One region of the Naumannella huperziae genome, then DNA from elsewhere that is predicted to be linked to it. Evidence: predicted binding sites of a transcription regulator. Region 1 holds the regulator's gene; the other holds the start of a gene.
The links. Region 1 encodes HrcA, which represses chaperone genes, less so after heat shock. Its sites were predicted from a motif close to TTGGCACTCGNNNNNNNCGAGTGCCAA; they were not measured.
Positions count from the first base shown of each region.

Region 2: a site for HrcA is predicted at 2,701-2,727, ahead of groES (co-chaperone GroES). Genes of this name have one in related genera too.

Region 1 covers NZ_JBSXPH010000001.1:1,728,761-1,733,477, forward strand. The annotation lists gene ACXDC7_RS08305 (MBL fold metallo-hydrolase) at 1-683, opposite strand, end outside; gene hrcA (heat-inducible transcriptional repressor HrcA) at 783-1,790, shown strand; gene dnaJ (molecular chaperone DnaJ) at 1,815-3,026, shown strand; gene ACXDC7_RS08320 (16S rRNA (uracil(1498)-N(3))-methyltransferase) at 3,023-3,757, shown strand; gene tgt (tRNA guanosine(34) transglycosylase Tgt) at 3,754-4,717, shown strand, end outside.
Region 2 covers NZ_JBSXPH010000001.1:1,335,386-1,340,102, forward strand. The annotation lists gene ACXDC7_RS06385 (tripartite tricarboxylate transporter permease) at 1-1,079, shown strand, start outside; gene ACXDC7_RS06390 (universal stress protein) at 1,088-1,474, shown strand; gene ACXDC7_RS06395 (THUMP-like domain-containing protein) at 1,501-2,670, shown strand; gene groES (co-chaperone GroES) at 2,830-3,123, shown strand; gene groL (chaperonin GroEL) at 3,139-4,717, shown strand, end outside.

The DNA of each region.
Region 1 (4,717 bases):
GCCTCGCCCGTGACGGCCGCCAGTTCGGCGCGCTGGGTGATCACGTCGGTACGCGACATCGGGCCACCGTGCCCGGGAATCACCACCGCGTCCTCGCCGAGCACCCCGACCAGACCGTCCAGCGTCGCCGGCCACTGGCCGAGCGCGCTGTCGGGGCCGGCCTGCGGCACGCCCGCCGACTCCACTAGGTCGCCGGCGATGACGACCTTCGAGTCCGGAACGACCACGACCAGATCGCCCTCGGTGTGGCCGGGGCCCAGGTGGACGATCTCGACCCGGCGACCGGACAGATCGATCCCGCGGGCCAGGTGCAGCAGGGTGGTCGGCGCCACCAGGTCGGCCGGGGACAGGCCGAGCCCGGCGAGATCGGCGGCCGTCGCCGGATCCTCGAGGCGGTTGGCGAGGCTGGCATGGCCGAAGGACGGTACGCCGGCCAGCCCCGCCAGCCCGAACCAGTGATCGCGGTGGCCGTGCGTGATCACCACGCCGGCGGGATCGGTGCCGGTCAGCTCGACCACGTCGGCGCGCAGCCGTGCCCCCTGCTCCGGGCTCGAACCGGTGTCCACCAGCAGTCCCGGCGCCCGCGGCGTACCGCCGAGCACCAGGGCGATGTTGACCGAATCCGGCTCGGCGACGGCCACCAGCACGCCCGGCGCGGCCTCGCGCCACTCGAGGAAAGTCACCTCGCCAGCCTAACCGCGCGCGAGCGCTAGACTGGCACTCCGCTGCAGAGAGTGCCAGCAAACCGGGTGCCAGCCATTCGCGAGAACCAGGAGGGGGCTGTGGACGATCGCAAGCTCGACGTGCTGCGCGCCATCGTCACCGACTACGTGTCCAGCCACGAGCCGGTCGGGTCGAAGGCGCTGGTCGATCGGCACAATCTCGGCGTGTCGTCCGCGACCGTCCGCAACGACATGGCCGTGCTGGAGGACGAGGGCTACATCACCCAGCCGCACACCAGCGCGGGCCGGATCCCGACCGACAAGGGCTACCGGCTGTTCGTCGACCGGATCGCCGCGCTGAAGCCGCTGTCGCCGGCGGAGTCGCGAGCCATCCAGGCCTTCATGTCGGGCGCGCTGGATGTCGACGACATCGTCACCCGAACCGTCCGGCTGCTCGCCCAGGTGACCCACCAGGTGGCGATCGTGCAGTACCCGATCGTCTCCTCGGCAACCGTCCGCCACATCGAGCTGGTGCCCGTCAGCGACGATCGGGTGCTGGTCGTGCTGATCAACTCGACGGGGCGGGTCGAGCAGCGCACGGTGGAGACCGGAGAGATCGCCCATGCCGACGTGGCCGAGCTGGCGGAGCGGATCAACGCCCGGCTGGTGGGTGAGCGGCTGGCGGCCGCCGCGGAGTCCCTCGACGGCCTGCCCGGGTCCGTGCCCGAGCGGCTCGCTGCGACCGCGGGCAAGCTCGCCGCGGCGCTGGGTACGATGCTCGACACCGAGGTCGCCACCCGCGTTGCCGTCGGCGGCGTACCCAATCTGACCAGCTTCGGCCCCGGTTTCGACGCGGTACGCCCGGTGTTGGAGGCACTTGAGGAACAGGTCGTGCTGCTCACCTTGTTGAGCGAGGTGGGTGATGACCCGGTGACCGTCCGCATCGGCGCGGAGAACCCCTACCGGGAGCTGAGCGCGACCTCGGTCATCGCCAGCGACTACGGGCAACACGCCGGCGTCCGGGCGAGCCTCGGCATCGTCGGCCCGACCCGGATGGACTATCCCTCGACCATGGCCTCGGTCCGGGCGGTGGCGCGCTATGTCGGGCGCTTCCTGTCCGAGCGCTGAGCCGGAGAACGACGAAGGAACCAGATGAGCATGGACTACTACGCGGTGCTCGGCGTGGAACGCAGCGCGTCCGCGGAGGAGATCAAGAAGGCCTACCGCCGGATGGCGATGAAGGTGCACCCCGATGTCGCGCCGGGCCCGGAGGCGGCGGAGAAGTTCAAGCAGATCTCCGAGGCCTACGAGATCTTGTCCAATCCGGACAAGCGGGCCCTCTACGACCGCGGCGGCGATCCGCGGATGGCCGGCGCGGGGTTCGGCCGCGGTGGCGGGTTCGGGCCGGGCTTCGGCGGCGGTTTCACCGGCGGAACGGCCGGCTTCGACTTCGGCGACCTGATCGATGCGATGTTCACCGGGCAGACCGGCCCCCGCGGCCCGCGCTCGCGGGTGCGGCGCGGGCAGGACTCGGCGGTCCCGATGACGCTCGACCTGGCGGAGGCCGCGTTCGGCACGACCGTCGAGACGACCATCGACACGGCGGTACGCTGCGCGACCTGCGAGGGCCAGGGGACCCAGCCGGGCACCCGGCCCGAGCGCTGCAACACCTGCCGGGGCGCCGGTGAGATCACCCAGATGCAGCGGATCGGGATCGCGGGCATCCGCACCTCCCAGCCCTGCCCGAACTGCCGGGGCTTCGGCGTGACGATCCCGCACCCCTGCGTCGAGTGCGACGGCGAGGGCAGGGTCCGGCAGACCGAGACGCTGCAGGTGAAGATCCCGGCCGGGCTGGAGGACGGCGTGATGATCCACCTGCCCGGGCGCGGCGAGGTGGGACCGGGCGGCGGCGAGCCGGGCGACATCTACGTCAAGATCGCGGTCCGCCCGCATGCCGACTTCCGCCGCGACGGCAACAACCTGGAGCTCGTCGTGCCGATCCCGATGACCGCGGCAGCCCTGGGCACCCGGGTCGACGTGCCCACCCTGGAGGCCGACCTGGTCGCCGCCGGGCGCGAGGACTTCGCCGATGCCGAGACGACGGTCGAGGTGGAGGTGCCGCCGGGCACGCAGTCGGGGACCAGGATCGCGCTGCCCAATCGCGGCATCCCGCGCCGCCGCGGGCGCGGGCGCGGCGAGCTGGGCGTCACCTTCCTGGTGCAGACGCCGACCAGGCTGACCAAGGAACAGCGCGAGCTGCTGGAACAACTTGCCGCCGAGCGGGACGAGACGCGCGTCGAGGTGCGCGGAGGAGCCGGGCGCGGGATGTTCGGGCGGTGGAAGGACCGCCTGGCCGGCCAGTGAGCGACCCCGTCTTCCTCGCCGACGCGGCCCGCGATGCGGCGATCGGTGACGCACTGGTGCTCGACGGGCCCGAGGGCCATCACGCCTCGGTGGTACGCCGACTCCGCGCCGGCGAGTCGATCATCGTCGCCGACGGCGCCGGCGCCGCCGTCCGGGGACCGGTCACCGAGGTGGCCAAGGGCCGGGTCGCCATCCGGGTCGACGAGCGGCTCGCCCGGACCGAGACCGGCCCACGGTTCGCGGTCGCCCAGGCGCTGGCCAAGGGTGATCATGCCGAGCGGGCGCTGGACATGCTGACCGAGGTCGGTGTCGCGGAGATCATTCCGTGGCAGGCGGCCCGGTCGGTGGTGCGCTGGCAGGGGGAGCGGGCGGCGAAGTCACTGGCGAAGTGGCGCGCCGGTGTGCGCGAGGCCACCAAGCAGTCGCGGCGCTTCCGGGTGCCGGAGGTCTCGACGCCGGTCGGGACGGCAGACCTCGCCCGGCGGGTAGCGGCCGCGGATCTGGCGCTGGTGCTGCACGAGGAGGCCGATGATCAACTCGCCGAGCTGGCGCTGCCGACCTCCGGGGAGATCTTGATCATCGTCGGGCCCGAGGGCGGGATCGCGCCCGAGGAGCTGGATCGCCTGGTTGCCGCCGGCGGGCGGCCCGCGTTGATCAGCGACGGCGTGTTGCGTACCTCGACCGCCGGGGTGGTCGCCCTGGGTGCCTGCCGGAACCGGGCGCGATCATGACGGGTTTCTCCTTCGAGGTGGGCGATCGGCTCGCCGGCGAGCGCGGGCGTACCGGTGTGATCACGACCCCGCACGGCAGGATCGAGACGCCCGCGTTCATCGCCGTCGGCACCAAGGCGACCGTGAAGGCCGTCCTGCCGGAGTCGATGCGTGAGCTCGGCGCGCAGGCCCTGCTGGCCAACGCCTACCACCTGTATCTGCAGCCGGGCAGCGACATCGTCGAGGCGGCCGGCGGGCTGGGCCGATTCATGAACTGGCCGGGCCCGACGTTCACCGACTCCGGCGGCTTCCAGGTGATGAGCCTCGGCGTCGGCTTCAAGAAGGTGCTGGCGATGGATGCGGCGGGCCTCGGCGACGACGACGTGATCGCCGCCGGCAAGGAGCGGATGGCCCATGTCGACGACGACGGCGTGACGTTCAAGTCCCATCTGGACGGCACGATGCACCGGTTCACGCCGGAGGTCTCGATGCGGGTGCAGCACCAGATCGGTGCGGACGTGATCTTCGCCTTCGACGAGCTGACCACACTGATGAACACCCGCGGCTACCAGGAGCGTTCGCTGGCGCGGACCCAGGCGTGGGCGGAGCGGTGTCTCGCCGAGCACGGCCGGCTGACCGCGGCGCATCCCGGGCGCCCGTACCAGGCCCTGTTCGGCGTGGTGCAGGGGGCGCAGTACGAGGACCTGCGGCGGAGGGCCTGTCGTGATCTTGCCGCGAGCGAGGTCGACGGGCGGCGCTTCGACGGGTACGGGATCGGCGGCGCGCTGGAGAAGGAGAACCTCGGCACCATCGTCGGCTGGTGCGCCGACGAGCTGCCCGAGGACCGGCCGCGGCACCTGCTCGGCATCTCCGAGCCCGACGACTTCTTCGCCGCGATCGCCAACGGCGCCGACACCTTCGACTGCGTCTCGCCGTCACGGGTGGCGCGGAATGCGGCGCTCTACACCCGCGACGGGCGGT
Region 2 (4,717 bases), 390 kb from region 1:
GTGACGCTGACTACTTCGCGATCATGATGCTCGCGTTGATCACCGTGACCACCGTTTTCGGGGCCTCGCGGGTCCGCGGCTTCGCAGCGTTGTTGATCGGCCTGATCATCGGTGTGGTCGGGGCCGACTCGGTCACCGGCCAAGCACGTTTGTCGTTCGGAATTCCGCAACTCGTCGACGGCATCGACATCGTCGTTGTCGCCGTCGGCATCTTCGCGATCGGTGAAGCGCTGTGGGTTTCTGGGCACCTGCGACGCAAGGCCGGCACCGTAATCCCTGTAGGGCGGCCATGGATGTCGCGCGACGATTGGAAACGATCCTGGAAGCCGTGGCTCCGGGGAGCCGTCATCGGGTTCCCCTTCGGCGCGGTCCCGGCGGGCGGCTCAGAACTGCCCACGTTCTTGTCGTACATGACCGAGCGCAAGCTGTCGAGGCACCCGGAAGAGTTCGGGCACGGAGCGATCGAGGGGGTTGCCGGACCGGAGGCCACCAACAATGCCTCCGCTGCCGGCGTCATCGTGCCCATGCTCGCACTGGGGCTGCCGACGAATGCGACCGCAGCGATCATCCTGGCCGCCCTACAGTCCTACGGGATCCAGTCCGGGCCGCTGCTGCTGGGGCGGGAGAGCTTGCTGGTCTGGACGCTGATCGCCTCCCTGATCGTCGGCAACTTCATGCTGTTGGTACTGAATCTGCCGCTGGCCCCAGTCTGGGCGAAGGTACTGCAGATCCCGCGGCCCTATCTCTACGCGGGCATCCTGTTCTTTGCCGCGATGGGCGCCTACGCGGTGAATGCGGACCCGTTCGACCTGTTCTTGTTGCTCGGACTCGGGGTCGTCGGCTTCGCCATGCGGCGGTTCGGTCTGCCGATCCTGCCGCTGATCATCGGCGTGATTCTTGGGCCGATGGCAGAACGGATGATGCGCCGGTCCATCCAGGTTTCGGGCGGCGAGTTCACGGGCTTGCTCGGCGGGCCGGTCGCGTGGCTGTGTTACTCACTCATCGCGTTCGTGCTCGTCTTCCCGTTGATTGCGAGGCTTGTCCGGCGTACCCGCACTCCGGAAGGGGCGGGCGTGTGAGCGTAGTCGTGGGATACGTTCCGACCGAGCTGGGCAACGTCACCCTGGTCGAAGCGATGCGGGAGGCGAGCTGGCGGTCGACCGCGCTCGTGGCGGTCAACTTCGCGCGCGACGATGTGCTCGCCGATCCGCATCTGATCAATACCGGTCAGGAGGCGGCGCTGCGCGCGCGGCTGGACGCAGCCGATGCCCGGCACGAGCTGTTGCTGCCGCGCCACGGCAGCGACGCGGCCACCGTACTGATCGACATCGCCGAGCGGCGGCAGGCAGAGCTTGTCGTGATCGGGCTGCGCCATCGCAGCGCGGTCGGCAAGCTACTGATGGGATCGACGGCCCAGCGGGTGCTGCTCGGTGCGCCGTGCCCGGTGCTCGGAGTGCGTGCTTCGCACGACTGAGTGCCTGCGGGCCTAGCATGAGCGGCATGGACCCGGAGACCGCGCGGGCGCTGGTCGGTACGCCCGGAGCCCGCGCGCTGCGGCTCGGCGCGGCCCTGGGCGATCCGGACTCGCTGCACGCGGCCAGTCGGCTGCGCGCGGAGGTCGGGCCCGCGCTGGCCGCCGCCGCGCTGGATCAACTGTCGCTGCGGCGACGCGCAGCCGCGAAGTTCGGCGCCGACGCCGAGCGGTGGTTCTTCACCGCGGCGGGGCTGGAACAGGCCAGCCGGCCCGCCGTGTCGGCATGGCGGGCCCGGCGGCTGGCCGGGCACGCCGACGCCCTGCACGACCTCGGCAGCGGCATCGGCGCCGACTCGGCCGCGGCCGGCCGCCTTGGCCTGCGGCTCGCGCCGGTCGAGGCCGACGAGGTGACGGCGATCCTGGCCGAGGCCAATCTCGGCGTACCGGTGATCGCAGGCGACGCGACCCGGGTGCCGCTCGACGCCGATGCCGCGGTCTTCGTCGACCCGGCGCGCCGGACCGCACGCGGGCGGAGCTGGCGGCTGGCCGACCTGTCCCCGCCCTGGGACTTCGCCCGCGGGTTGCTTGCGCGTGCCGCGCCCACCTGCCTCAAGGTCGGCCCGGGCTTCCCGCACCGCGAGGTACCGGACACCGCCGAGGCGGTCTGGGTCGGTCATGGCGGCGATGCCGTCGAGCTCGCGCTGTGGTCGGGCCCGGGCGCGGAGCCAGGGCGCCGGTCGGTCGTGCTGCTCGGGGACGCACCGGCCGAGCTCACGCTCGGCACGGGTACGCCCGCCTCGACCGGCCCGGTCGCGGCGTACCTCTTCGAGCCGCATCCCGCGGCGATCGCCGCCGGCGCGGTCGACGACCTGGCCCACGCCCACGGGCTGCATCGCCTGGCCGGGCCGATCGCCTATCTCGCCGGGGACGAACCTGTCGACAGCCCGTGGCTGACCCGCTTCGCCGTGCGCGAGTCGATGCCGTGGAAGGAGAAGACCGTCCGCAGTTGGGTCCGGGAGCGCGGCGTCGGCAGCCTCGAGATCAAGAAACGCGGTATCGATGTCGATCCCGCACAACTGCGTCGCCGGCTGCGGCCGAGCGGTGACGCGGCGGCGACCCTGGTGCTGACGCCGACCGTCGACGGATCGCGGGCGCTGGTGGTCGAACGCGCGCCATCGGGTTGGCACTCGGCTTGACCGAGTGCTAACGAGGGCATAGATTCGGTGTTGGCACTCTCAGCGCGAGTGTGCCAGCCACAACTTGGGGTGGCACCCGCGACGACATCCCGAGTTCAAGGCCAGGCATGTACACATACAGAACCCGTGAAGGGGCAGAACCCGTGAAAGGGGTTAGTCGTGGCAACGATCAAGCCGCTTGAGGACCGCGTGCTCGTGGAGCCGCTGGAGGCCGAGCAGACCACCGCGTCGGGTCTGGTGATTCCGGACACCGCCAAGGAGAAGCCGCAGGAGGGCAAGGTCCTCGCCGTGGGTCCGGGCCGGATCGACGACAAGGGCAACCGCGTACCGTTCGACGTCGCCGAGGGCGATGTCGTGATCTTCAGCAAGTACGGCGGCACCGAGGTCAAGTACGACAACAAGGACCTGCTGCTGCTCAACGCCCGCGACATCCTCGCGGTCGTCAACAAGTAAGGGGATCGAGCACCGATGGCAAAGACCCTGCAGTTCGACGAGGAGGCGCGGCGCTCGCTGGAGCGCGGCGTGGACGTCCTCGCCAACACCGTCAAGGTGACGCTGGGACCGAAGGGGCGCTATGTCGTCCTCGACAAGAAGTGGGGCGCGCCCACCATCACCAACGATGGTGTGACCGTGGCCCGCGATGTCGAGCTCGACAACCCCTACGAGAACATGGGCGCCCAGCTCGCCAAGGAGGTCGCCACCAAGACCAACGACATCGCCGGTGACGGCACCACCACGGCCACCGTGCTCGCCCAGGCGCTGGTCCACGAGGGCCTGCGGGCCGTCGCCTCGGGTTCCAACCCGGTCGGCCTGAAGCGCGGCATGGACGCCGCCGCCGCCAAGGTCGCCGAGGAGCTGAAGAAGAACTCCCGCGAGGTCCAGACCACGCAGGACATGGCCCACGTCGCCACCATCTCCGCCCGGGACGAGCAGATCGGCAAGCTGATCGCCGATGCGTTCGACAAGGTCGGCAAGGACGGCGTGATCACCGTCGACGAGTCGCAGACCTTCGGCACCGAGCTTGAGTTCACCGAGGGCATGCAGTTCGACAAGGGCTATCTCTCGCCCTACTTCGTCACCGACACCGAGCGGATGGAGGCGGTGATGGATGACCCGTACATCCTGATCAGCTCCTCCAAGATCAGCTCGATGAACGAGCTGCTCCCGGTGCTGGAGAAGGTCATCGCCGCCAACGGCACGTTGTTGATCATCGCCGAGGACGTCGACGGCGAGGCGCTGTCCACCCTCGTGGTGAACAAGATCAAGGGCACCTTCAACTCCTGCGCGGTGAAGGCCCCGGCCTTCGGTGACCGGCGCAAGGCAATGCTGGACGACATCGCCACCCTGACCGGCGGCACCGTCGTCTCGCCGGATCTCGGTATGAAGCTCGACCAGGTCAGCCTGGACGACCTCGGCCGGGCCCGCCGGGTCGTGGTGACCAAGGACGAGACCACCATCATCGACGGCGCCGGCGATGCCGCGGCCGTCGAGGGTCGGGTCGCGCAGCTCCGCAAGGAGGTGGAGAACACCGACTCCGACTGGGACCGCGAGAAGCTGTCCGAGCGGATCGCGAAGCTCGCCGGTGGCGTCTGCGTGATCAAGGTCGGCGCCGCCACCGAGGTGGAGCTGAAGGAGAAGAAGCACCGGATCGAGGACGCGGTCTCCGCGACCCGGGCGGCGATCGAGGAGGGCATCGTCGCCGGCGGCGGCGCGGCCCTGATTCACGCCGCCAAGGTGCTCGACCCGGGCAAGGCGACCGGTGACGAGGCGGTGGGCGAGCAGATCGTCAAGCGCGCCGTCGTCGAGCCGCTGCGCTGGATCGCCGAGAACGGCGGCGAGCAGGGCTATGTCGTGGTGTCCAAGGTTGCCGAGATGGGCCCCGGCGAGGGTTACAACGCGGCCACCGAGGAGTACGGCGACCTGATCGCGGCCGGCGTCATCGACCCGGTCAAGGTGACCCGCTCCGCGCTCGCCAATGCGGTCTCGATCGCCTCCCTGCTGCTCACCACCGAGACGCTGGTGGTCGAGAAGCCCGAGGAGGAGGACG